DNA from 2 places in the Brevibacillus sp. SKDU10 genome. Region 2 is predicted to be linked to the other one. Evidence: predicted binding sites of a transcription regulator. Region 2 holds the regulator's gene; the other holds the start of a gene.
What was found. The regulator LexA, encoded in region 2, represses DNA repair genes until DNA is damaged. The targets are predictions, from matches to a motif close to CGAACATATGTTCG.

Region 1 (4,985 bases), on a different contig from region 2:
TGCTTGGCCTATGGAACGGCTATTTTTACCGGCTTACACGGGCTTGCCAAACTATTTCCCATAGCCGAAGAGGTATCTGGTGCCGCTAAAGTATGGGGGTGGTTTGCTCATGCTAATCCAGCACCGCTGCTAGCTTTAGTCGCTCTATTACATATTGTAGAAGCATGGTTTATTAGAAGTCATGGAGGCAGACATGCATCTCCATTATTTGTAGAAGGAAAACGCGGAAGAGTCGTAGGTGCTTACCAGCTCCATTCCTTTTGGCTAACACCTGTCATTGTACTAACCCCTGTTACAGAAGGGGCATTGCAGGTACCTGCACTATTTCAGGGATGGCCGTTGTTTTCTCCGGATTGGTCGATGGCTACACTTGGGATGTTGCTTTTACCAGCAATTACTGGTTTTTCTGCTATTACTAAAACCAAAACACCACAGGAAAAAGCGAACTCTTTATCCAAGCATTTATTTCTCTATTCATTCATTTTGCTTGGAATAAGCTATGTAGCAGTTATTGTCCCTTCTCTTGTTTATGTAGCTGCCCTCTTTGCCTTTTTTGGGCACGAATGGTTGGGCTGGCTAAGCTCACGCCAAGAGGAGAAATTGCCTCCCTACTACGTTCCTACTGGTAAGGGTCTGAAAGTGATGGCTGTTCTCCCAGGGACGCCAGCGGACGTAATGGGGATTAGGATCGGCGAGGTAATCGTTAAGGTAAATGGACACCCGATCTCGGTAAAGGAAGATTTATATCCGGCGTTACAAGCCAATCCAGCTTTCTGTAAAATGGAAGTTTTGACACTGGATCATGAAATAAAATTTACGCAGAGTGCGATCTATGCGGGACAGCATCATCAGCTGGGTATTATTGTGGTACCAGACGAACGGACAACGCATTTTGTGTCCATGCAAGAAATTGGTTTCCTTGGAGTAAGGAAGCATAAACCGAAAGGCGAGCACGAGTTGGGCATGTAGCAGGGAAAACCCTACGTTACCCGTGCCGCGGAAAAAGCATTGAAACAACAAAAAGATGACCTCAAGCTTGTATGAGGTCATCTTTTTCGGTTGAGAAGAACGGTTTTGGACTCCTCTTCTTGCCATTTATGCAGAGGGCTTATCCGTGTTACCCTCAGACTTTTCCTTGTCACCGGGCGTTTGGGAATCTCCAGTGTTTCCTGATTCATCAGGCTTTTGAGAGTCGGGATTTCCGCTTTCGCCAGTACCCTCAGAACCATCAGTGCCGCCGCTTTCACCAGTGCCTTCAGAACCATCAGTGCCGCCGTTTTCGTCGGGGCCTTCAGAACCGTCCGGCTTAGTAGGAACTTCTTCCTCTTCTTCAGGCTTTACTACCTCAAGTCCAACGATATCTGTAGATTTAATCTTTTTACCGTCAGCTAGAACAAATTCAACCAAACCGTTTTTCATGCTGACTGCTTGAATGATACCAGTTGACTCAGTTGAGGTTGGTTTGCCGTCCGCGTCTTTTCCTTCCTCTGTATACGTTACTTTATAACCAATCATATTGGCATATTTTAATGTTTGGTCCACGCCAGTTTGAGATGTAAGAGATTCTAAGCCATGGATTTGCTGTTGGGAGATAATATCTTTACCTACGATAAACCAGATTCTACCATCAACCATTTTTACTCCGTCAACGGTACCAGAAGCTGTTGTTACATAAATTTGACCAGAGTCATCCTTACGAGCCACTTCATAGGTAGCTTTTTTACCGATGATTTCCTCGTACTCTTTTACGTTTAACAGACTGCTATTTGACTCCTTCATAAGAAGCTCGATATTCGTCACTTTTTCCACCATGGTCATCATAGCGGTTTGCATCATAAATTGAGAGTTATCCATCGGTGACATCGGGTCTTGATTCTTTATCTGGGCAATCATTAGCTTCATAAAAGATTCGCTATCCAAGCCCGTTGAAAATTCTTTTGTATTAGCATAGCTATATTCTGCTTGTACGGAAGACTTTGTTTTCGGCGTTGTGCTTTGTGCTGTCGCTTTGGCTGCTGCTCTCGCTGCTCCCAGCGATTTTTGTATGCTGTTGGTCGGCATTCATTTTCCTCCCAAATGGGTAAAAATTATCAGACAGATAGACTTGCTATCTTTCTATATTATCGGTAAAATCACTTATATCGAATAGACAAACAAACGTTCGAGTTTTTGCTTAAATTTTAAATAATTGTGCTATAATGAAGGATAGGATATAAAAAGGAGGATGAGGGGACCGTGGATCGTTTTGAGTTAGTTTCGGAGTATACGCCTTCGGGTGATCAGCCTAGTGCAATTGCAGAGCTAGTGGAAGGAATAAAGGCGGGTAAACGCCATCAAACTCTGCTGGGTGCTACCGGAACAGGTAAAACCTTTACTGCTGCTCATATGATAGCTCAGGTGAACAAACCTACACTAGTCATGGCGCATAACAAGACCTTAGCTGCTCAGTTGGCAGCAGAATTTCGTGAGTTTTTCCCAAATAACGCGGTAGAATACTTCGTTAGTTACTACGATTACTATCAACCGGAAGCCTACATTCCTCATTCGGATACTTATATTGAAAAGGATTCAAGCGTTAATGATGAGATTGATAAATTGCGCCACTCAGCAACCAGCGCGTTATTGGAGAGACGGGATGTCATCATTGTAGCATCCGTTTCTTGCATATACGGTTTGGGTTCCCCGATTGAATATCGAGAGATGGTGCTTTCCTTGCGTACAGGCATGGAAAAAAGCAGAGATGAGGTCTTGCATCGCCTCGTTGATATTCAATATGACCGCAATGATATTAACTTTACTCGTGGGACGTTTCGTGTTCGAGGAGACGTACTGGAAATATTTCCGGCGTCGCGCAGTGAACAGGCAATACGAGTAGAGTTTTTTGGTGATGAGATTGAACGCATCACAGAGATTGATGTATTAACCGGGGAGATTCTGGGAAGCAGGGACCACGTAGCAATTTTTCCTGCGTCTCACTTCGTTACCCGTGAAGAAAAAATGAAGAAGGCTGTTGAAAATATTGAACAGGAGCTGGAACTAAGGCTGTTAGAATTGCAGGCAGCAGGCAAGTTATTGGAAGCGCAACGGCTAGAACAGCGTACGAGATACGATATAGAGATGATGCTGGAAATGGGCTTTTGCTCAGGAATTGAGAACTACTCCCGTCATTTGACTGGGTTACCAGAGGGACATCCTCCATACACGCTGATTGATTATTTTCCGGATGATTTTTTAATGGTGATAGACGAGTCTCACATGACCCTCCCACAAATTCGCGGGATGTACAATGGAGATAGAGCCCGCAAGGATGTACTGGTGGAGCATGGCTTCCGCTTACCGTCCGCCCGCGATAACCGTCCGCTTAGGTTTGAGGAATTTGAAAAGAAAGTAAAGCAAGCTGTCTATATTTCAGCCACGCCAGGAGTATATGAACTGGAGCATACGCCTAAAATGGCAGAGCAGGTCATTCGTCCAACAGGTTTAGTGGATCCAACTATCACCGTTCGTCCAATAAAAGGACAAATTGATGATTTAATCGGGGAAATTCAGGCAACCATTGCTAAAGACGAGCGTGTTTTAGTAACGACTCTTACCAAGAAGATGTCAGAAGACCTAACCGACTACCTGAAGGAGATTGGCATTAAAGTACGTTATCTGCACTCTGATATTAAGACCATAGAGCGCATGCAGATTTTACGTGCCCTGCGTTTGGGCGAATTTGATGTTTTGGTCGGGATTAACTTGTTGCGGGAAGGGCTGGATTTACCGGAAGTGTCTTTAGTTGCCATTTTAGACGCAGATAAAGAAGGCTTCCTGCGCAATGAGCGGTCATTAATCCAAACCATCGGACGTGCTGCGAGGAATGCAGAGGGTCGCGTAATTATGTACGCTGACAAAATGACTGATTCCATGTCGAAAGCCATACAAGAAACGGAACGGCGCCGTAGTATTCAGCTTGCTTACAATGAAAAGCACGGCATCACACCGCAAACGATTCAAAAAGCCGTTCGCGGAGTTATTGAAGCAACAAAAGTGGCAGAGGAGAAAGCTGATTATCTACCACACTTAGATGTAAAGAAGATGCCGAAAAAAGATCGCATAGTAGTCATCGAGCGAATGGAAGAGGAAATGAAGGAAGCCGCACGCAATCTCATGTTCGAGCGTGCAGCAGAGCTTCGCGATTTGATATTGGAGTTGAAAGCTGACCTGTAGGGAGTGAAATACATGCCATTAGATCGAATCGTGGTGAAGGGTGCACGCGCTCATAATTTAAAAAACATAGATGTCGTCATCCCACGAGATAAATTTGTTGTTTTAACGGGACTATCCGGTTCAGGAAAATCGTCTCTTGCTTTTGATACGATCTATGCGGAAGGACAGCGTCGTTATGTAGAGTCGCTATCCGCCTATGCTCGTCAATTTCTTGGACAAATGGATAAGCCTGACGTAGATTCCATTGATGGTCTCTCTCCGGCTATTTCGATTGATCAGAAGACCACGAGTCGCAATCCACGTTCTACCGTAGGAACCGTGACAGAAATCTATGATTATTTGCGTCTGTTATATGCACGTATTGGAAGAGCTGTTTGCCCAACTCATGGGATAGAGATTAGTTCCCAAACGATCGAACAAATGGTAGATCGTATTATGGAATTTCCGGAACGTACCCGTATGCAAATTCTGGCTCCACTAGTTCAGGGACGTAAAGGAGAACACGTCAAGCTGTTAGAAGATATTCGTAAACAAGGGTATGTTCGGGTTCGGGTTGATGGTGAAGTCCGGGATTTATCTGAGGAGATTCGTCTGGAAAAAAACAAAAAGCATAGCATTGAAGTTGTCATTGACCGGATCGTTGTCAAACCTGATTCTCAGACACGCATTGCTGATTCCTTAGAAACAGCTTTGCGTTTAGCTGATGGTAAAGTAATTGTCGATGTTATTGATCAGGAAGAACTGCTATTTAGCGAGAAGCATGCTTGTCCGCT
Region 2 (4,985 bases):
CTGATGCCCAGCACTTTATACTGAATCAATCTTGCCATACGGTCGAAGAGGCGGCTAAAGCTGTAAATGCTTCTATTGATGAGCTGGTTAAAAATATTTGTATGCTTGATGAAGATGGACGACTAATTGTGGCCATTGTAAAAGGAGAGGATCGAGCTAGTACATCACGCGTAAGTAAGGGACTCAATATAAAAAGACCGCGTTTGGCAGATGAAAAGGAAGTATTAGCAAGAACGGGTTATCCGGCCGGTGGGGTCCCTTCTTTTGGATTTGAGGCAATTTTTTTGGTTGATCCGAAAATAACAGAATTAGAGTATGTTTATACGGGAGGAGGCTCTCCTCATTCATTAGTGAAAATAAAGGTAGAAGATTTAGTAAGATTAAATAGCGGAAAATTGATGCGTGTAAGAAAATAAGCGATGCGATAAAGCTATCATTAAGGTATTTCTTAGCATACGACAGCTCATTCTATATGAAGTAAGGAGTATAGAAATGAAAATAGAGCTTGTGAAGGTATCTTTGCAGCAAAAGATGATTTTAAGGCATCTAATCGAGCTATATCAATATGATTTTAGTGAATTCGATCATGCAGATGTTAATGAGCATGGTTTATATGATTATCTGTTTCTGGACCATTATTGGACAGAATCAGCTCGAATACCTTTTTTTGTCAAAGTGGATGAAAAATATGCTGGGTTTGTGTTACTGCGAAAGATACGAAGCCAAGAGATAGAATACTACTCCATTGCAGAGTTTTTTATCATGAGAAAATATCGAAAGCGTGGAATCGGTAGAAAAGTAGCATTTCGCTTATTCCATCAATTTCAGGGAGAATGGGAAATCTCCCAAATCGAACAAAATATCTCGGCACAAAAATTTTGGCGTACATTAATTTCGGAATACACAAATCATAATTATCAAGAATTCAGGCGCGAGGATTGGAATGGTCCTATTCAAAAATTCTCGACGATCGGCATACATACAGATGAGGAGAACGAGAGATAATCTAGCACCTGAAAAATGGTGCTTATTTTATTAGATCTCCTCATTCTCCTACACCAAGTTTTAGGGGATGCAGAGGCTGTAAGAGCTGATAACTGATCAGTGAAGGTGTTGCGTGATAACGTGATAAAAAGACTAGTGAATCGTCACGTTTCCTGTAATAGTAACAGGTTTTATACTAGCGTTTTGCAGAATAACAATCCAATGTGAATGTCGTGGGACGGTTACAGTAGAGCCTTTTGGATAGATTTTTTCAGCTCCGTAGGTATTTGCATTCAGTAGATACCAGCCCAATGAGTCTACTTTCTTATCAAACGTAACCGTTACGCTGCCACCTTTCGCGAGGAAAAAAGGGCCTGTGACACCAGCTTCTCCATAACCTCTATCCCATTCCTTTACCGTTAGTGCAAATGGAATAGAATATTGGCTGTAAGCATTACTACTACTAGTTACTTTTGTTGTGCTATGCTTATCTAAAGCCGCATAGCTAGTCGAGGACAGTAAGAAAACAATTGGTACTGCCAATAAAGAACAAACGATTTTGTGCATCTTGCAACCTTCCTTTCCGAAATAGGATATACAGGCTTGGAGCGGGGACAATTTAGTGTATAGTATTAATTTCTCTAAATGTAACATTTCACCTGTTGTCCTTATACCTTTTTCTTGCTGTCCTTTTGCCTGTATGAAGTGGAAAAAGGGAGCCGGTAAAGAGCGCTACAGGTAAATAGGTCAAGCTTTGCTAAAAACGAGATCATAAAAAAGAGCAGGACCATGTATATGTAGGAAAAGACACGTTTAGCGAACAAGAAAAAGGAAACTCCTAGTAAAAATGAAACGTAGGAGAGCACTGAAACGTACATATAGAAAACGGGTCAGATGCAACAAAGAGGGGGTTTAAACATGGATGTTTTATTATGGTTGATCGTTATACTTCTATTTGGTCTAAGTATTGCTGGTATTTTCTTCCCAGTGTTACCTGATACGATCATGTTATGGGGCGGTTTTTTACTATATCAATTCGCGATTGCAGAGCCTGGAGCAGGATTGCCGGTTTCCTTCTGGTGGGGAATGGGAATTTTGAGTGTGGTGTTATTTGGTGCTGACCTATTGACTAATATGTACTTTGTTAAAAAATATGGTGGCTCAAAAGCATCAGCAATCGGGTCAATATTAGGTGTTATTATTGGTGTACTTACGTTTCCGCCATTTGGTATGATTATTCTCCCATTTATATTTGTATTATTAATTGAAATGCTGATGCAAAAACAACCGGCAGAACGAGCTTTTAAGATAGCGATAGGAAGTCTTATAGGTTTCTTTAGCAGTGTCATCATGAAAATCTCTATCCAACTCATCATGATTATCTGGTTCTTTATTGTTGCTTGGTAAAACTTATTGTGGATCGTTACATTGGATTTTGAGTGTGATCCATTCCATAAAACCGAGATTGTCAAATTCTCTATCATTTACTGTAGGGAAAACGGCAATCTCGGTTTATTTGTGTTTACACATCAGGATTAGAGAAGGCTTGTTTGAAGACTTGCTTGAAGACTTGCTAAAAAAGAAACCTGTTTTAAGTGGCTATGTAGCTAATTTACACCTAAATATAAGCCAATAATAGGAGAAACACGAAAGGTATCAAGGAGCTAGGCAGAGTGGAGCATAAAATAAACCGTTACGAACAATAAATTTGAGTAGTAAAAAACTCTTGGCGAGTATGATCTTCACCAAGAGTTTGTACGTGTAAGCACGTGAGAAGTTAAAAATCCAATGCACTAGTGGAAAAGGCGGTAAACGCCAATTACTTTACCTAAAATCGTCACATTATCTAAAATGATTGGTTCTAGCTGTGAGTTTTCCGGTTGTAGACGGAAGTGAGTTTTCTCTTTAAAGAAACGTTTTACAGTTGCTTCATCCTCTTCGGTCATGGCTACCACGATATCTCCGTTATTCGCTACATTTTGTTGGCGGACAATTACATAATCGCCATCTAAAATGCCTGCTTCGATCATGCTCTCTCCCATAACGCGCAACATGAACACATTGTCAGACGTAACGATGTTTTCTGGCAATGGGAAATATTCTTCCACCTGTTCAATAGCTGTAATAGGTTGACCTGCCGTTACCTTACCAACCACTGGTACTCGAACGATGGAGCTTTCATAATCGTCCTGTAGACGAGTCTCGTCCAATAATTCAATAGCACGTGGCTTAGTAGGATCACGGCGGATTAAGCCTTTCTTTTCAAGTCTTGCGAGATGACCGTGAACAGTGGAACTGGAAGCTAGTCCTACGGCTTCACCGATTTCTCGAACAGACGGGGGATAACCTTTATCTTTTACTTCCTTACGAATAAAATCAATGATCGCTTGTTGGCGATTGGAGAGTTTGGACATTTCGAACACCTCATTCTCTCGATCCAGATATTTTCTACATTATACCATGAGAATTTGCGTTCGACAAACATTAGTTCGATTCTTTCGCTTGACAGGAATGTTTGTTCGCATTATGATGATGTTATCGAAATGAGAACAAACGTTTGCGAGGGTGATGATAATGATGGTACAATCTAGCAATTGTCAGAATCTATATAAAGATAAAACAATGACGAGTAAGAACACATTGGTACATCATAGAAAAGGGATAACGCGAGGGCAAGCAATCGTAACGTTATTGCTGATCATAGTATCTTTTGCAGCAGGCAGCATGATTTTTGGAAAAGAGAAAGTGGCTATTGCGGCTCCTCATACACAGCAGGCAGCTTTAGTCATTACAATTCAGCCAGGTGATACGCTGTGGAGTATTGCACAAGCTTATCAACAGGAATCTGGGCTATCAGCCAGAGAACTAATGGATGAGATCATGAAACAAAATCAGTTAGATAGCCCCATGATTTATGCAGGAAATAATCTAGCTATTCCAGTATACCGATAAGCGAAAGCCATAATTTATATCTCCTCTCCTTTGGTCTTGTGTTATAATAAAGAGAAGTTAGTTGAGGAGGTATCACCATTGGTTACTGATGCAGAAATAAAACGTATTAATGAATTAGCCAAGAAATCGAAGGGTGTTGGCTTAACTCCAGAAGAAAAAGCGGAGCAACAAGCTCTTCGTCAAAAATACATTGATGCTATGAAGGCTTCCTTGAAATCTAGTTTAGATTCGATCCGTTATGTAGAGGATGAGGAACCTAAGCATAAGCACTAGTCTATGTGATTTTTCCAATGATCCGTAGTAATAGTGCTGTGAAACAGGTTTTTACAAGTAAATAAGAGGCGATGGAGTTCGCCCTAAGCGCCAATAGGCTAATGACTCCTACCAGTAATATTGCTGGTAGGAGTTTATTTGTATATATGTGAAAAATAATGGATAAAGGAGAGAATGCATGTCTTTTTTAATTGTTGGACTATCAGGAATGATGGGGGCTGTATCTCGATATTTAGTAGGAGCATGGACATCGGGCTGGTGGGAGCTGTCATTTCCTTTAGGTACGCTAGTAATTAACTTGATAGGCTGTATCGGATTGGGAGTTCTCAATCAATATCTCTTAACCCGAAATCAACTGCCTGCTTGGTTTACCTTAGGAGTAGGAACAGGGTTTATTGGTTCTTTCACGACCTTTTCGACTTTTAGTGTAGAGACACTTACCCTTTGGCATCAGCATCAATATGGACTTGCCATTTGCTATGTGCTGGCCAGTCTATGGGGTGGTTTATTGATGGTATGGCTGGGTTCTTGGATAGGTACCCAATTAGCACAGAGAGGGAGCGATACTGATGCTGTTGAATAGTATAGGAGCAGCATTGGGCGGCTGTCTTGGGGCCATGGCTCGTTACGGAATCAGTTCTCTGATCAATCAGCGTTATAAAGGAATGTTCCCTTTAGCGACCTGCTGTATTAATATTTTGGGTTGTTTTTTATTAGGGGTACTAACAAGCTCTTCCTTAGCTCCATTTTTTATCGTAACGGCAGGCACAGGTTTT

Region 1: a site for LexA is predicted at 2,151-2,164, ahead of uvrB (excinuclease ABC subunit UvrB). Genes of this name have one in related genera too.

Annotation. Positions count from the first base shown of each region.
Region 1 covers NZ_LSSO01000013.1:11,343-16,327, reverse strand. The annotation lists gene AYJ08_RS01670 (PDZ domain-containing protein) at 1-969, shown strand, start outside; gene AYJ08_RS01665 (flagellar hook assembly protein FlgD) at 1,096-2,061, opposite strand; gene uvrB (excinuclease ABC subunit UvrB) at 2,236-4,212, shown strand; gene uvrA (excinuclease ABC subunit UvrA) at 4,225-4,985, shown strand, end outside.
Region 2 covers NZ_LSSO01000090.1:66,364-71,348, forward strand. The annotation lists gene AYJ08_RS05660 (aminoacyl-tRNA deacylase) at 1-416, shown strand, start outside; gene AYJ08_RS05665 (GNAT family N-acetyltransferase) at 493-1,005, shown strand; gene AYJ08_RS05670 (hypothetical protein) at 1,138-1,551, opposite strand; gene AYJ08_RS05675 (DUF456 domain-containing protein) at 1,903-2,391, shown strand; gene lexA (transcriptional repressor LexA) at 2,778-3,398, opposite strand; gene yneA (cell division suppressor protein YneA) at 3,559-3,936, shown strand; gene AYJ08_RS05690 (DUF896 domain-containing protein) at 4,015-4,209, shown strand; fluoride riboswitch at 4,268-4,327, shown strand; gene crcB (fluoride efflux transporter CrcB) at 4,388-4,792, shown strand; gene AYJ08_RS05700 (fluoride efflux transporter FluC) at 4,779-4,985, shown strand, end outside.